DNA from 2 places in the Cytobacillus sp. C11.1 genome. Region 1 is predicted to be linked to the other one. Evidence: predicted binding sites of a transcription regulator. Region 1 holds the regulator's gene; the other holds the start of a gene.
What was found. Region 1 encodes CtsR, which represses protease genes until heat stress. Its sites were predicted from a motif close to ATGGTCAATAAAGGTCAAACA; they were not measured.
Positions count from the first base shown of each region.

Region 2: AC3ZVC_RS22290 (ATP-dependent Clp protease ATP-binding subunit) is a predicted target of CtsR. The motif match lies at 3,695-3,715, and genes of this name have one in related genera.

Region 1 is NZ_CM176935.1:792,371-798,626, reverse strand. Features, by position in the region: rRNA gene AC3ZVC_RS04110 (23S ribosomal RNA) at 1-1,038, shown strand, start outside; rRNA gene rrf (5S ribosomal RNA) at 1,115-1,231, shown strand; gene AC3ZVC_RS04100 (CtsR family transcriptional regulator) at 1,858-2,319, shown strand; gene mcsA (protein-arginine kinase activator protein McsA) at 2,348-2,896, shown strand; gene mcsB (protein-arginine kinase McsB) at 2,899-3,978, shown strand; gene clpC (ATP-dependent protease ATP-binding subunit ClpC) at 3,983-6,256, shown strand, end outside.
Region 2 is NZ_CM176935.1:4,500,886-4,507,141, forward strand. Features, by position in the region: gene AC3ZVC_RS22265 (YkvS family protein) at 277-465, shown strand; gene AC3ZVC_RS22270 (DUF6254 family protein) at 684-794, opposite strand; gene AC3ZVC_RS22275 (CPBP family intramembrane glutamic endopeptidase) at 946-1,557, shown strand; gene AC3ZVC_RS22280 (DUF8580 domain-containing lipoprotein) at 1,746-2,414, shown strand; gene AC3ZVC_RS22285 (YkvI family membrane protein) at 2,515-3,564, opposite strand; gene AC3ZVC_RS22290 (ATP-dependent Clp protease ATP-binding subunit) at 3,784-5,946, shown strand; gene AC3ZVC_RS22295 (M3 family oligoendopeptidase) at 5,993-6,256, opposite strand, start outside.

The DNA of each region.
Region 1 (6,256 bases):
GTTAGCGCAAGCGAAGCTTTGAATCGAAGCCCCAGTAAACGGCGGCCGTAACTATAACGGTCCTAAGGTAGCGAAATTCCTTGTCGGGTAAGTTCCGACCCGCACGAAAGGCGTAACGATCTGGGCACTGTCTCAACGAGAGACTCGGTGAAATTATAGTACCTGTGAAGATGCAGGTTACCCGCGACAGGACGGAAAGACCCCGTGGAGCTTTACTGTAGCCTGATATTGAATTTTGGTACAGCTTGTACAGGATAGGTAGGAGCCGTAGAAACCGGAGCGCCAGCTTCGGTGGAGGCGTCGGTGGGATACTACCCTGGCTGTATTGAAATTCTAACCCGCGCCCCTTATCGGGGCGGGAGACAGTGTCAGGTGGGCAGTTTGACTGGGGCGGTCGCCTCCTAAAAAGTAACGGAGGCGCCCAAAGGTTCCCTCAGAATGGTTGGAAATCATTCGCAGAGTGTAAAGGCACAAGGGAGCTTGACTGCGAGACCTACAAGTCGAGCAGGGACGAAAGTCGGGCTTAGTGATCCGGTGGTTCCGCATGGAAGGGCCATCGCTCAACGGATAAAAGCTACCCCGGGGATAACAGGCTTATCTCCCCCAAGAGTCCACATCGACGGGGAGGTTTGGCACCTCGATGTCGGCTCATCGCATCCTGGGGCTGTAGTCGGTCCCAAGGGTTGGGCTGTTCGCCCATTAAAGCGGTACGCGAGCTGGGTTCAGAACGTCGTGAGACAGTTCGGTCCCTATCCGTCGTGGGCGCAGGAAATTTGAGAGGAGCTGTCCTTAGTACGAGAGGACCGGGATGGACGCACCGCTGGTGTACCAGTTGTCTTGCCAAAGGCATCGCTGGGTAGCTATGTGCGGAAGGGATAAGTGCTGAAAGCATCTAAGCATGAAGCCCCCCTCGAGATGAGATTTCCCATAGCGTCAAGCTAGTAAGATCCCTGAAAGATGATCAGGTTGATAGGTCAGAGGTGGAAGCGTGGCGACATGTGGAGCTGACTGATACTAATCGATCGAGGACTTAACCAAGTTATTGGTGAATACTCGGCAACTTCTTCATGCATTATCTAGTTTTGAAGGAATGAACTTTCTTCAAACCAAATAGTCTGGTGGCGATAGCGAGAAGGTCACACCCGTTCCCATACCGAACACGGAAGTTAAGCTTCTCAGCGCCGATGGTAGTTGGGGGCTGTCCCCCTGTGAGAGTAGGACGCTGCCGGGCAAATGAAAGAGCACCTGATGGGTGCTCTTTTTTGTGTTTTTATTTATTTTTAGCTTATAAATATCGCTTATTTATATTGAGGAGACATTTTTTTTGGCCACTCATCTTTGTTTTATAGCAAATATCGGTTACTTTCTTAGATTTATCGGTCATATTTTATCGGTCAGTTGGCTCTATGGCGCCTTTTTATAGCTATAACCACCTAATTTCAATGTAAATCCCCGTCCACTTTGCACCAGCAGAAAAATTTAAATTTGGATCAGATGTTAGATAAATAGTTATATCCCTATATGTCTGGAAAAAATCAAAAAGCAAGTCTTTATACTGAGTGCAGTGCTCTTCACAAAACAAAACCCTATCTAATGTTCACATCTTCAAAAAGCAAATACTATCCAAAATTATTGCCTTCATAATCATACTTTTAATAAAAAGTATAAATTACATCCTCCGCTCAAGCACAAACCTGCCTAACTCAAAATATATTGTTATCGACATTAACTACCAAATTCAGGTTTGGGAAGTCAAAAAATGGGGGAAAATTATTAACACCCGCCGATTGCAAGAAATTACATAAATCATGTATAATTAATGTCAAATATAGTCAAAGTCAGATAGGGGGAGGCTTGGTGAGAAATATATCCGACATAATTGAGAGTTATCTAAAACAGGTTTTAGAAAAAAGTGAGAGGGAAATCGTGGAAATAAAAAGAAGTGAAATTGCTGATAAATTTCAATGTGTGCCCTCTCAGATCAATTATGTTATCAACACCCGCTTTACGATTGAAAAAGGCTATGTCGTGGAGAGTAAGCGGGGCGGCGGAGGCTATATCCGGATTATGAAAGTACAGTCTTATGACCACGCTGATTTAGTCGACCAGTTGATTTCATTAGTGCAAGGCCGAATCGCCCAAAGCAGTGCCGAAAATGTAATTTATCGCCTGGTTGAAGAAGAAATCATTACACATAGGGAAGCAAAAATAATGCTTAGTGTAATTGACCGTTCTGTACTTTATATCGATCTGCCATACAGGGATGAACTACGGGCACGGATGTTGAAGGCGATGTTAACTACTTTGAAATATAAATAAAGTTTTAGCGAGCTGGAGAGGTGAATTCATGATTTGTCAGGAGTGTAATCAAAGGCCGGCAACGCTGCATTTTACAAAGGTAGTAAATGGTGAGAAAGCAGAGTTTCATCTTTGCGAAAAGTGTGCGCAGGAGAAAGGTGAAATGTTCATGCTTGGCAGCGGTTCCGGTTTTTCAATAAATAATTTGCTGGCAGGCCTGCTGAATATTGAACCTGCGTTTCAAGGATCGAATCAGGATCCTTTCCAGCAGGAAAAGGTATTGCAGTGCGAACAATGTTCCATGACCTTTCAACAGTTTATTAAAGTAGGGAGATTTGGATGTGCTCATTGCTATGAAACCTTTAAAGAACATCTGAATCCTATACTTAGAAGGCTGCACAGCGGGAATTCCTCACATAACGGAAAAATTCCTGCAAGAATAGGCGGAACTATTCATTTGCGAAGGAATATTGACGAACTGAAACATAAGTTAAAAGAAATGATTGCCCAAGAAGAGTTTGAAAAAGCGGCAGAATTAAGAGACGAAATAAGGAAGTTGGAAAAACAGCTCAATGCCAATCATGAGGGAGGGGAATAAGCTTGTCGCTGGAACGTTTCATGAATCAAGCTATTAGCTCCTGGATGAGTGCTGAAGGCCCTGATTCCGATATTGTCTTAAGTTCGCGAATCAGGCTCGCTCGCAATATTAAACAATATAAATTCCCAACTTTATTTTCAAACGAAGAAGCAAAAGCGGTTATCCAAAAAGTGAGGGAAAGGGTGGAGCATTCTTCCTTTTCAAAACTAGGAGAGTTGGAACTCCTATTAATGGATGAACTTCAGCCTCTTCAAAAAAGAGTATTAATGGAAAAACACCTAATTAGTCCACACCTTGCTGAGAATTCAACTCATGGTGCCTGCCTTCTTTCAGAAAATGAAGAGGTAAGCATTATGATTAATGAAGAAGACCATATACGGATTCAATGTTTGTTTCCAGGGTTTCAGCTTTTGGAAGCCTTAAGTATGGCAAATAAAATAGATGATTGGCTGGAGGAAGAAGCCGATTATGCTTTTGATGAAAATGTTGGCTTTTTAACAAGCTGCCCGACAAATGTGGGGACTGGTCTTAGGGCATCCGTTATGATGCATTTGCCGGGTCTTGTGCTTACCCAGCAAATGAACCGGATTATCCCGGCGATTAATCAGCTTGGCTTAGTAGTTAGAGGAATTTACGGTGAAGGCAGCGAAGCATTAGGTAACATCTTTCAAGTTTCAAACCAGATCACACTCGGAAAATCAGAAGAGGATATCGTAGAGGATTTGAAAAGTGTTGTCAGCCAGCTAATTTCACAGGAAAGATCAGCAAGGGAAGCATTAGCAAAGACTTCTAACATACAATTAGAAGACAGAGTCTTCCGCTCTTATGGCGTTTTATCAAATTGCCGAATTATTGAATCGAAGGAAGCCGCTCAATGCTTATCCGATGTTCGCCTGGGAATAGATATGCAGTATATAAAAAACATATCAAAAAATATTTTAAATGAGCTGATGATCCTGACACAGCCTGGCTTTTTGCAGCAATATGCAGGCGGGCCGCTTAGGCCTCATGAACGCGATATCCGCAGGGCTTCAATAATCAGGGAAAGACTAAAAATGGAAGATCAAGAGTTAGGAGGATGAAATTATGATGTTCGGACGATTTACGGAAAGAGCTCAGAAGGTATTGGCTTTAGCACAGGAGGAAGCAATCCGGTTAGGCCATAATAACATTGGGACAGAACATATCCTGCTTGGACTGGTACGCGAAGGAGAAGGTATAGCCGCAAAAGCCCTATATGCATTGGGTCTTGGTTCTGAGAAGATCCAAAAAGAGGTTGAAAATCTAATAGGCAGGGGACAGGATGCTTCCCAGACTATCCACTATACACCGCGAGCTAAAAAGGTAATTGAGCTATCCATGGATGAAGCCAGAAAGCTTGGACACTCATATGTTGGTACCGAACATATCCTGCTGGGACTTATCCGTGAAGGAGAAGGCGTAGCAGCAAGAGTTCTCAATAATCTTGGAGTCAGCCTTAATAAAGCGCGCCAGCAGGTGCTGCAGCTGTTGGGCAGCAATGAGTCAGGCGGCCATCAAGGTGGTTCGGCTGCTAATGCCAATACGCCAACTCTTGATGGATTAGCCCGTGATCTAACAGCTATTGCAAGGGAAGGAAGCTTGGATCCAGTAATTGGGCGCAGCAAAGAAATTCAGCGTGTCATTGAAGTATTAAGTCGACGTACGAAAAATAACCCGGTTCTTATTGGTGAGCCAGGGGTCGGTAAAACAGCAATTGCAGAGGGATTGGCACAGCAAATCATTAACAATGAAGTGCCGGAAACGCTTCGTGATAAAAGGGTTATGACTCTGGATATGGGTACAGTTGTAGCAGGTACCAAATATCGAGGTGAATTTGAGGACCGCCTGAAAAAGGTGATGGATGAAATCAGGCAGGCGGGTAACATTATTTTATTCATTGATGAGCTTCATACCTTAATAGGAGCCGGTGGAGCTGAGGGTGCTATTGATGCGTCAAATATCTTAAAACCATCTCTTGCTCGCGGTGAACTTCAGTGTATTGGGGCAACTACACTTGATGAATATAGAAAATATATTGAAAAGGATGCAGCGCTTGAAAGACGTTTCCAGCCAATTACGGTTGATGAGCCCACTGCGGAAGAATCCGTACAGATTCTGGAGGGACTCCGTGACCGCTATGAAGCCCACCATCGCGTAACAATTACAGACGCAGCAATTGCGGCAGCTGTAAAACTTTCAGACCGATATATCTCAGACCGCTTCCTGCCGGATAAAGCGATCGATTTAATAGATGAAGCAGGTTCAAAGGTAAGACTTCGTTCCTATACAACGCCGCCTAACTTAAAAGAGCTTGAAGTTAAGCTGGAGGACGTCAGAAAAGAAAAAGATGCTGCAGTTCAAAGCCAGGAGTTTGAAAAAGCCGCCTCTTTAAGGGATACAGAGCAGCGTCTGCGCGAGCAGCTTGAAGAAACAAAGAAAACGTGGAAAGAAAAACAAGGCAAGGAGAATAGTGAAGTTACTGTAGAGGATATTGCCAATGTAGTTTCCAGCTGGACTGGTATTCCTGTTTCCAAATTAGCACAAACAGAAACAGAAAAGCTACTGAATCTGGAAGAAATCCTTCACTCCCGTGTAATTGGGCAGGAGGAAGCTGTTAAGGCCATTTCTAAGGCAGTCCGCCGGGCACGTGCAGGACTTAAAGATCCTAAGCGCCCAATTGGTTCCTTTGTATTCCTTGGACCAACAGGGGTTGGTAAAACAGAATTAGCACGTGCATTAGCAGAAGCGATGTTCGGTGATGAGGATGCCATGATTCGCATCGATATGTCCGAGTACATGGAGAAGCACTCCACATCCCGTTTGGTAGGATCGCCTCCAGGTTATGTTGGCTATGAAGAAGGCGGACAGTTAACGGAAAAGGTTCGGAGAAAGCCATATTCAGTTGTTCTTCTGGATGAAATCGAAAAGGCGCATCCAGATGTGTTCAATATCCTATTGCAGGTATTGGAAGACGGAAGATTAACAGATTCAAAAGGAAGAACCGTCGATTTCCGCAATACCGTACTTATTATGACATCCAATGTTGGTGCTGAGGCGCTTAAGCGCAACAAATATGTGGGCTTCAATATTCAGGATGGAGAACAGGATTATAAAGATATGAAAGGAAAAGTAATGGAAGAGATGAAGAAATCCTTCCGTCCGGAATTCCTTAACCGTATCGATGAAATTATTGTTTTCCATGCATTGGAAAGGAAGCACCTTCAGGAGATCGTTACGCTTATGTCTGACACATTAACAAAACGACTTAAAGAACAGGATATTTCACTGGAATTAACAGATGCGGCCAAAGAGAAAATTTCTGTTGAGGGCTATGATCCG
Region 2 (6,256 bases), 1.3 Mb from region 1:
CTTCTGTCTCTTCCTATTTTTATATGATATATAATTTGCTTTGATTTTTAAAGGGAGAAAAATGAAATACATTAACCACCTATTTTTTCTGAATATTTAATAATTTTAATGTACAATAATTATTAATCTGGTATAATATTACCAACCTGATAACTAAATTTGTTTTTTCAGAAAACAATACACCAAATAAATTCAAAATTCTTTACGCTTTTTACAAGATAGTGCAAACTGTTATTAATCAGCTAAAGAAAAGGACAAAAAAAGGAGAGATGGTCTTTGAAGAAAGCAGAGGTTGGCAATATTATAGAATTTCGAGATGGATTACAGGGGATTGTGGAGAAAGTAAATGAAAATTCCGTGATAGTAGACTTAACTTATATGGACAACTACCGTGATCTCGAATTAGATCAAAGAACGGTTATAAATCATAAAAACTATAGAGTTGTAAAGGAATCTGCCGTATAAAAACAAAAAATGAAAGCGCATTCCTCGAGAAGCACATTCAAAAAAAGCAGCTGGCTTGCTGCTTTTTTATTTTTGCATTGAATCTGATTCAAGGAAATTCTCTTCTAAATAAGATTCTGCTACTATCCATAGTATCAGGATGCAGCCTGACTGTTCTACTATTAAGAGTCGGGAAATCATGCGGACAAAAGGCCCCCCAAGCGGGTGGCCTTAAATGACTATTCCTTCTCCCCTGAAAGTTCTTTCAATGATTTCACTTTTCCGTGAGGATGCTGATCTTGTTTCCTCACAGTCCAGGCACGTTCCTTCTCTCTTTTAGATTTTGTCATTGAGTGATTCCCCCCTTTCTCATAACCATAGGATAAGCATTACTAGGTTATTTTATATTTATAGGTCTCAAGAAATCTTTTCCTTACTTTTTATTATCTACTTTTGCTAAAATAGGGTTTAGCTATTTTTTGCTTGAAAGGGGTTATAACATTGAAAAATATTGCCTCAGATGTTCGTTTCATGGGCGGATTATTTTTAGCGCATCTGCTTATGTATTTTACATTTCAGGATAAATCTATTTTTTGGTATATATTCTCTGCCTCGCTTTTATTCCTTATTAGCTATTCCATTACAATGGAAGAAATTGAGGATAAGGCTTCATTTGGAACTATTATTACATATGGAGCTCTTTCAGGTGGTTTTTTGTATGTGTTTTTTTGGCTTGGATACAGCTTAATTGACTTACTTAATTTGCCCTTCTTAAATCAAGTTAACACACTTTATGGACGTTTTTCACCTTCACTTCTTTGGCATTATATTGTATTGATATTGATCATTATTCCCGGTGAGGAAATTTTTTGGAGAGGGTTTGTACAAAAAAGATTAATGAAGCATACAAATATTGCACTCTCAATTGTTTTTTCGACTCTCCTCTATGCTTCCGTCCATTTTTATTCCGGATATTGGATGCTTGCTTTCGCCGCGCTCATTGCAGGTATATTTTGGGGATGGCTGTATGCCTGGAAGAGAAGCATTCCGCTTGTGATTGTGTCCCATCTTATTTTTGACTTATTTATGTTTATAATTTTGCCGTTTAAATAAATATTTTTAACTTAAGGACAACCCAGTTTGCGGGTTGTTTTTTTAAAGAAACAGCTTCTGTTGAGTCTTGTCGATACTTAGCAGAAATGGTAATGTACTAATTAATAGGAATATTTATGTAACCCTTTAATTCCCTTTCCGTCTAATTATGTAGAAGTGCTTCAAGTGAACAATGGGAGGAACAAAAAATGAGATTAATGGCGAAATTTATGTTACTGTCGGGATTTATTGCGGCTATTCTTGCCGGCTGCGGTACTGACCAAAATGCCGGGAACGGAGCTGAACCTGTTCAAAATGAGGAAAAGGCAGCAAGTGGAAAGGATGAAGCTGAAGTAGAGGATGCAATCGAAGAGGAAACCTCTGAACAAGGCGATAACGTTATTAGGATTCTCGAGCAGAATATGAGCTATACAGTCAATGGAGAAACAAAGGAAGATACAGCTTTCCTTAAGCATAGTGACAATCAAAACTACTCTATGTATGTTCTTCCTGGTTATGAACTGACAGCAGAGGAGCCAAATAAAGATGTCCTATACTTTACGGAAAATGACGAAGTGTACATGCGCATAGAGATTCTTCCTGATGATGCTGACTGGAGCATGATTGAAGAAAATACAAAGGCACAATTAGGTGCTGTAAGCGAAGACGTGCAAAGTGCAAAAGCGCCCGCCGATGAATTTTTTAAAGACGCAACGGTCATGAAGGCAGAACAAAATGGCGAAAAAGTTAAAGCGTATCTTATTAAAAAGGATGAGCTTGCCCTTAAGCTGACCCTTTTCACAAAGGAAGAAGCTGACCATGAAGAGGCTTTCCTTCAAATGGCAAAGACGATTATGAAAGAGGAACCGATAAAATAAGAGACAGATTTAGAGATCCGGACAAAGCCGGATCTCTTTTACATTCAGGCTTTGTTAAAGCCCACGGTTGATTTTAGCGCCATGTTGTTTGGAGCAGAAATCAACATTTTTCATTTCCATCAAATGGCTTCATCCATAAAAGAACAATGAATGTTAAACTAACATACCCAAATATAGGATATAAGTAAGATAGCAATGTTCCATAATTAATCAGGCTTATAAAGTAGCAAATAACAAAAATGGCGCTGACAATTACAATACTCGGCAGAGAAATATACTTCTTGATTTGTCTTTCGATCCCGAAAACATTACCAATTACGGATGTGAAAATTTCACCATAAATCACAAAAACAAATATCCAGTAAATAGAGGATGCCAATGTTTTTACAATCGCGGCCATTGGGATGTCATATGCTTCGATGTTCGGGAGCATGACAAGAGTTAAATGGCTTGAAATAAGGATTAGGGTTAAGGCTGCTCCCCCTAGATATCCGCCCCATTTAATTGTGCGGTCATCATTTATTTCTGACGCGACAGGGACTAAAACAGCCTGTGCAAGTGTCAGATTTAACGCAGTATAAGAAAAAGGCGCGACAACCGCTTTCCATCCATCTTCAGCAAAAGGGATAAACATGACCTGTTCCGTAAAATTCGGAAGCTTCATACTGATAAACATCAAAATAAAACTAAACGCGATCATCATCGGAACAACAAAGGTGTTCACCGCAAATAATCCGCGTATGCCCACTATCATTGTAATGATCGTTAACCCTATTGTAATGAAAAGGCCTGCTATTTTGCTGATTCCAATCTGCTCTTCAAAAACTGCTCCAGCTCCAGACAGCATGACTGCACAAACGCCCAAAAGCATAAATAACATCAATATATTAATGGCAGATCCAAAAAACTTGCCAAAAAGGTATTCATTTAATTCCTGATATGACGCAGCTTTTATACGGGCGGAGATTCGCATTAATTTTGATCCCAGAAAAATAAAAATATAGCCGCTCATTAAGATGCCTACTAAGCCGATAAAACCAAATCGGGAAAAAAACTCCACAATCTCTCTTCCAGTTGCAAAGCCCGCTCCCACCACGGTTCCCACGTAAACGGCAGCAATCTGAAAAGCCGCCCCCCAGTTTGTTCTCACTCAATCTCCTCCTTCCTTTCCAATATATGAAGGGCGGGACAAACAAAGACGAGCTTTTTCCAATAAATGCTGAAAACCTTGTCAAGTAAGGAAAAAAACATTTCAAAAAAATACCAGTTAAAAATACTTGAAAGTCAAAAAAGGTCAAAATATAATAAAGTTATAAAGTCAAAGATAGTCAAAGTCAAATAACAATAAACTTATGGAGGTATGCTAAATATGCTTTGTCAAAAATGTCAAACACATGAAGCAAATGTACAATTGAGACTTAATGTAAATGGAAATGAACGCAATTTAAACCTTTGCCATAGCTGTTTCCAAAACGAAAAGCAAAAAAGCCTTACTTCCTTTGGGCCGGCTATAAATGGCTTTTCTGGTTTTGGCCAAATACCTTTAGAGGATTTCTTGCAAAAGATGGCTTCCTCTCAAGGAAATGAAAATTTCTCACACAGTCCTTTAAAAGAAGCGCCTAACAAATCTCGCGGAAACGGCGGGTTCATAGACCAATTTGGAAGAAATCTGACTCAGCTTGCCAAGGCAGGCTTACTTGATCCAGTTATAGGAAGAGATGAAGAAGTTAATCGTGTAATTGAAATATTAAATAGAAGAAGCAAGAACAATCCTGTATTAATTGGGGAGCCCGGTGTTGGTAAAACTGCTATCGCTGAAGGGCTTGCAACGAAAATTTCTGAAGGCAGCGTCCCAAAAAAGCTTCTAAATAAGGAAGTCTATTTGCTTGATGTTGCATCTCTTGTTGCGAACACAGGAATCCGGGGCCAATTTGAAGAACGCATGAAGCAATTGATCTCTGAACTGCAGGCACATAAGAACATCATTCTATTTATCGATGAAATCCATTTGCTTGTCGGAGCAGGCTCAGCGGAAGGTTCAATGGATGCAGGTAATATTTTAAAACCTGCACTTGCAAGAGGCGAGCTTCAAGTTGTCGGTGCCACTACTTTAAAAGAATACCGTCAAATTGAAAAGGATCCTGCACTAGAACGCAGATTCCAGCCGGTCCATGTACTGGAGCCAACTGCTAATGAAGCGATAGAAATCCTAATGGGACTTAAGAAAAAGTATGAAGATTACCATGAGGTTTCTTTTATGGATGAAGCGATTAAGGCTTGTGTGCACTTATCAAGCCGCTATATTCAGGATCGATTCCTTCCTGACAAAGCGATCGATTTAATGGACGAAGCAGGTTCAAAAAGAAACCTTGAATCAGGCTATACCGCAGGTGAAGACATTGAAAAGCGTCTTGAAGACATCAGCAAGCAGAAAGAACGTGTTTTGAAAGAAGAAAAATATGAAGAGGCGGCAAAACTTCGTGAAGAAGAATTAAAGCTTCAAAAGGCCTTAAACGGAGAAACGAAGACTGAACGGCCGGTTATTGAAGTTAGCCACATTCAGGAGATTATTGAAAAGAAAACCGGCATCCCTGTCGGCAAGCTGGTAGAAGATGAGCAGGAAAAAATGCAAAACCTTGAAGCAAACCTGGCAGAAAAGGTAATTGGACAGCAAGAGGCAGTGCAAAAGGTTTCAAAAGCCATTCGCCGAAGCCGTGCAGGACTAAAATCAAAGCATCGTCCAATTGGTTCATTCCTTTTCGTAGGGCCTACAGGTGTCGGTAAAACCGAATTAACCAAAACCCTTGCTGAGGAGCTATTCGGCTCCAAGGATAGCATGATCAGGTTGGATATGAGTGAATATATGGAAAAACACAGTGTTTCCAAAATTATTGGGTCACCTCCGGGATATGTAGGACATGAAGAAGCTGGGCAGCTAACAGAAAAGGTCCGCAGAAATCCATACAGCATTATCTTACTTGATGAGATTGAAAAAGCTCACCCTGATGTACAGCACATGTTTCTGCAAATCCTTGAAGATGGACGCCTGACAGATAGCCAGGGCCGCACTGTTAGTTTTAAGGATACAGTCATTATCATGACGAGCAACGCAGGAGTTGGGCACAAAGAAATCCACGTAGGCTTTGGGACTACTGATGCTGTAAAAGAATCAGGCATTCTCGACTCACTTGGAAGTTTCTTCAAACCTGAATTCCTGAATCGTTTTGATAGTATTATCGAATTCAAAGCATTAGAAAAAGAACATCTATTGAAAATTGTGGACTTAATGCTAAATGAGCTTCAGGAAACATTAAAAGAACAGAAAATTGAGCTGACAGTAACACCAGAAGCCAAGGAGAAATTAGCCGAAGCTGGATACCACCCTGCTTTTGGTGCACGCCCTTTAAGAAGGGTGATCCAAGATGAGCTTGAAGACAAAATTGCTGACTTCATTATTGACCATGGCGGAAACAGCAAGCTTCAAGCTGATATTGAAAACGAGAAAATTACGATTAAGACATCAGCTTATTAATCAATAAAAAAGAGGCGGGATTCAATTCCCGCCTCTTTTTTACATTTTATAGGCTTTTATCATCCACTGCATTCAGCCAGTTTTCTATTTCGCCAATAACGGACTCTACACAGCCCTCTTCAAATGGCGAAATCAGGTTAGCTTCTTTTACAAGCCCTGTGAATGGTTTGCTTCCGCCAAGCTGGCATAGTTTTAAATAATCCTCCCACGCCTCTTCCTGATTCTCTCTGGAACGCTTCCAGAATTGGAATGCACAAATTTGTGCAAGTGTATAATCAATATAATAAAACGGTGAATTATAGATATGGCC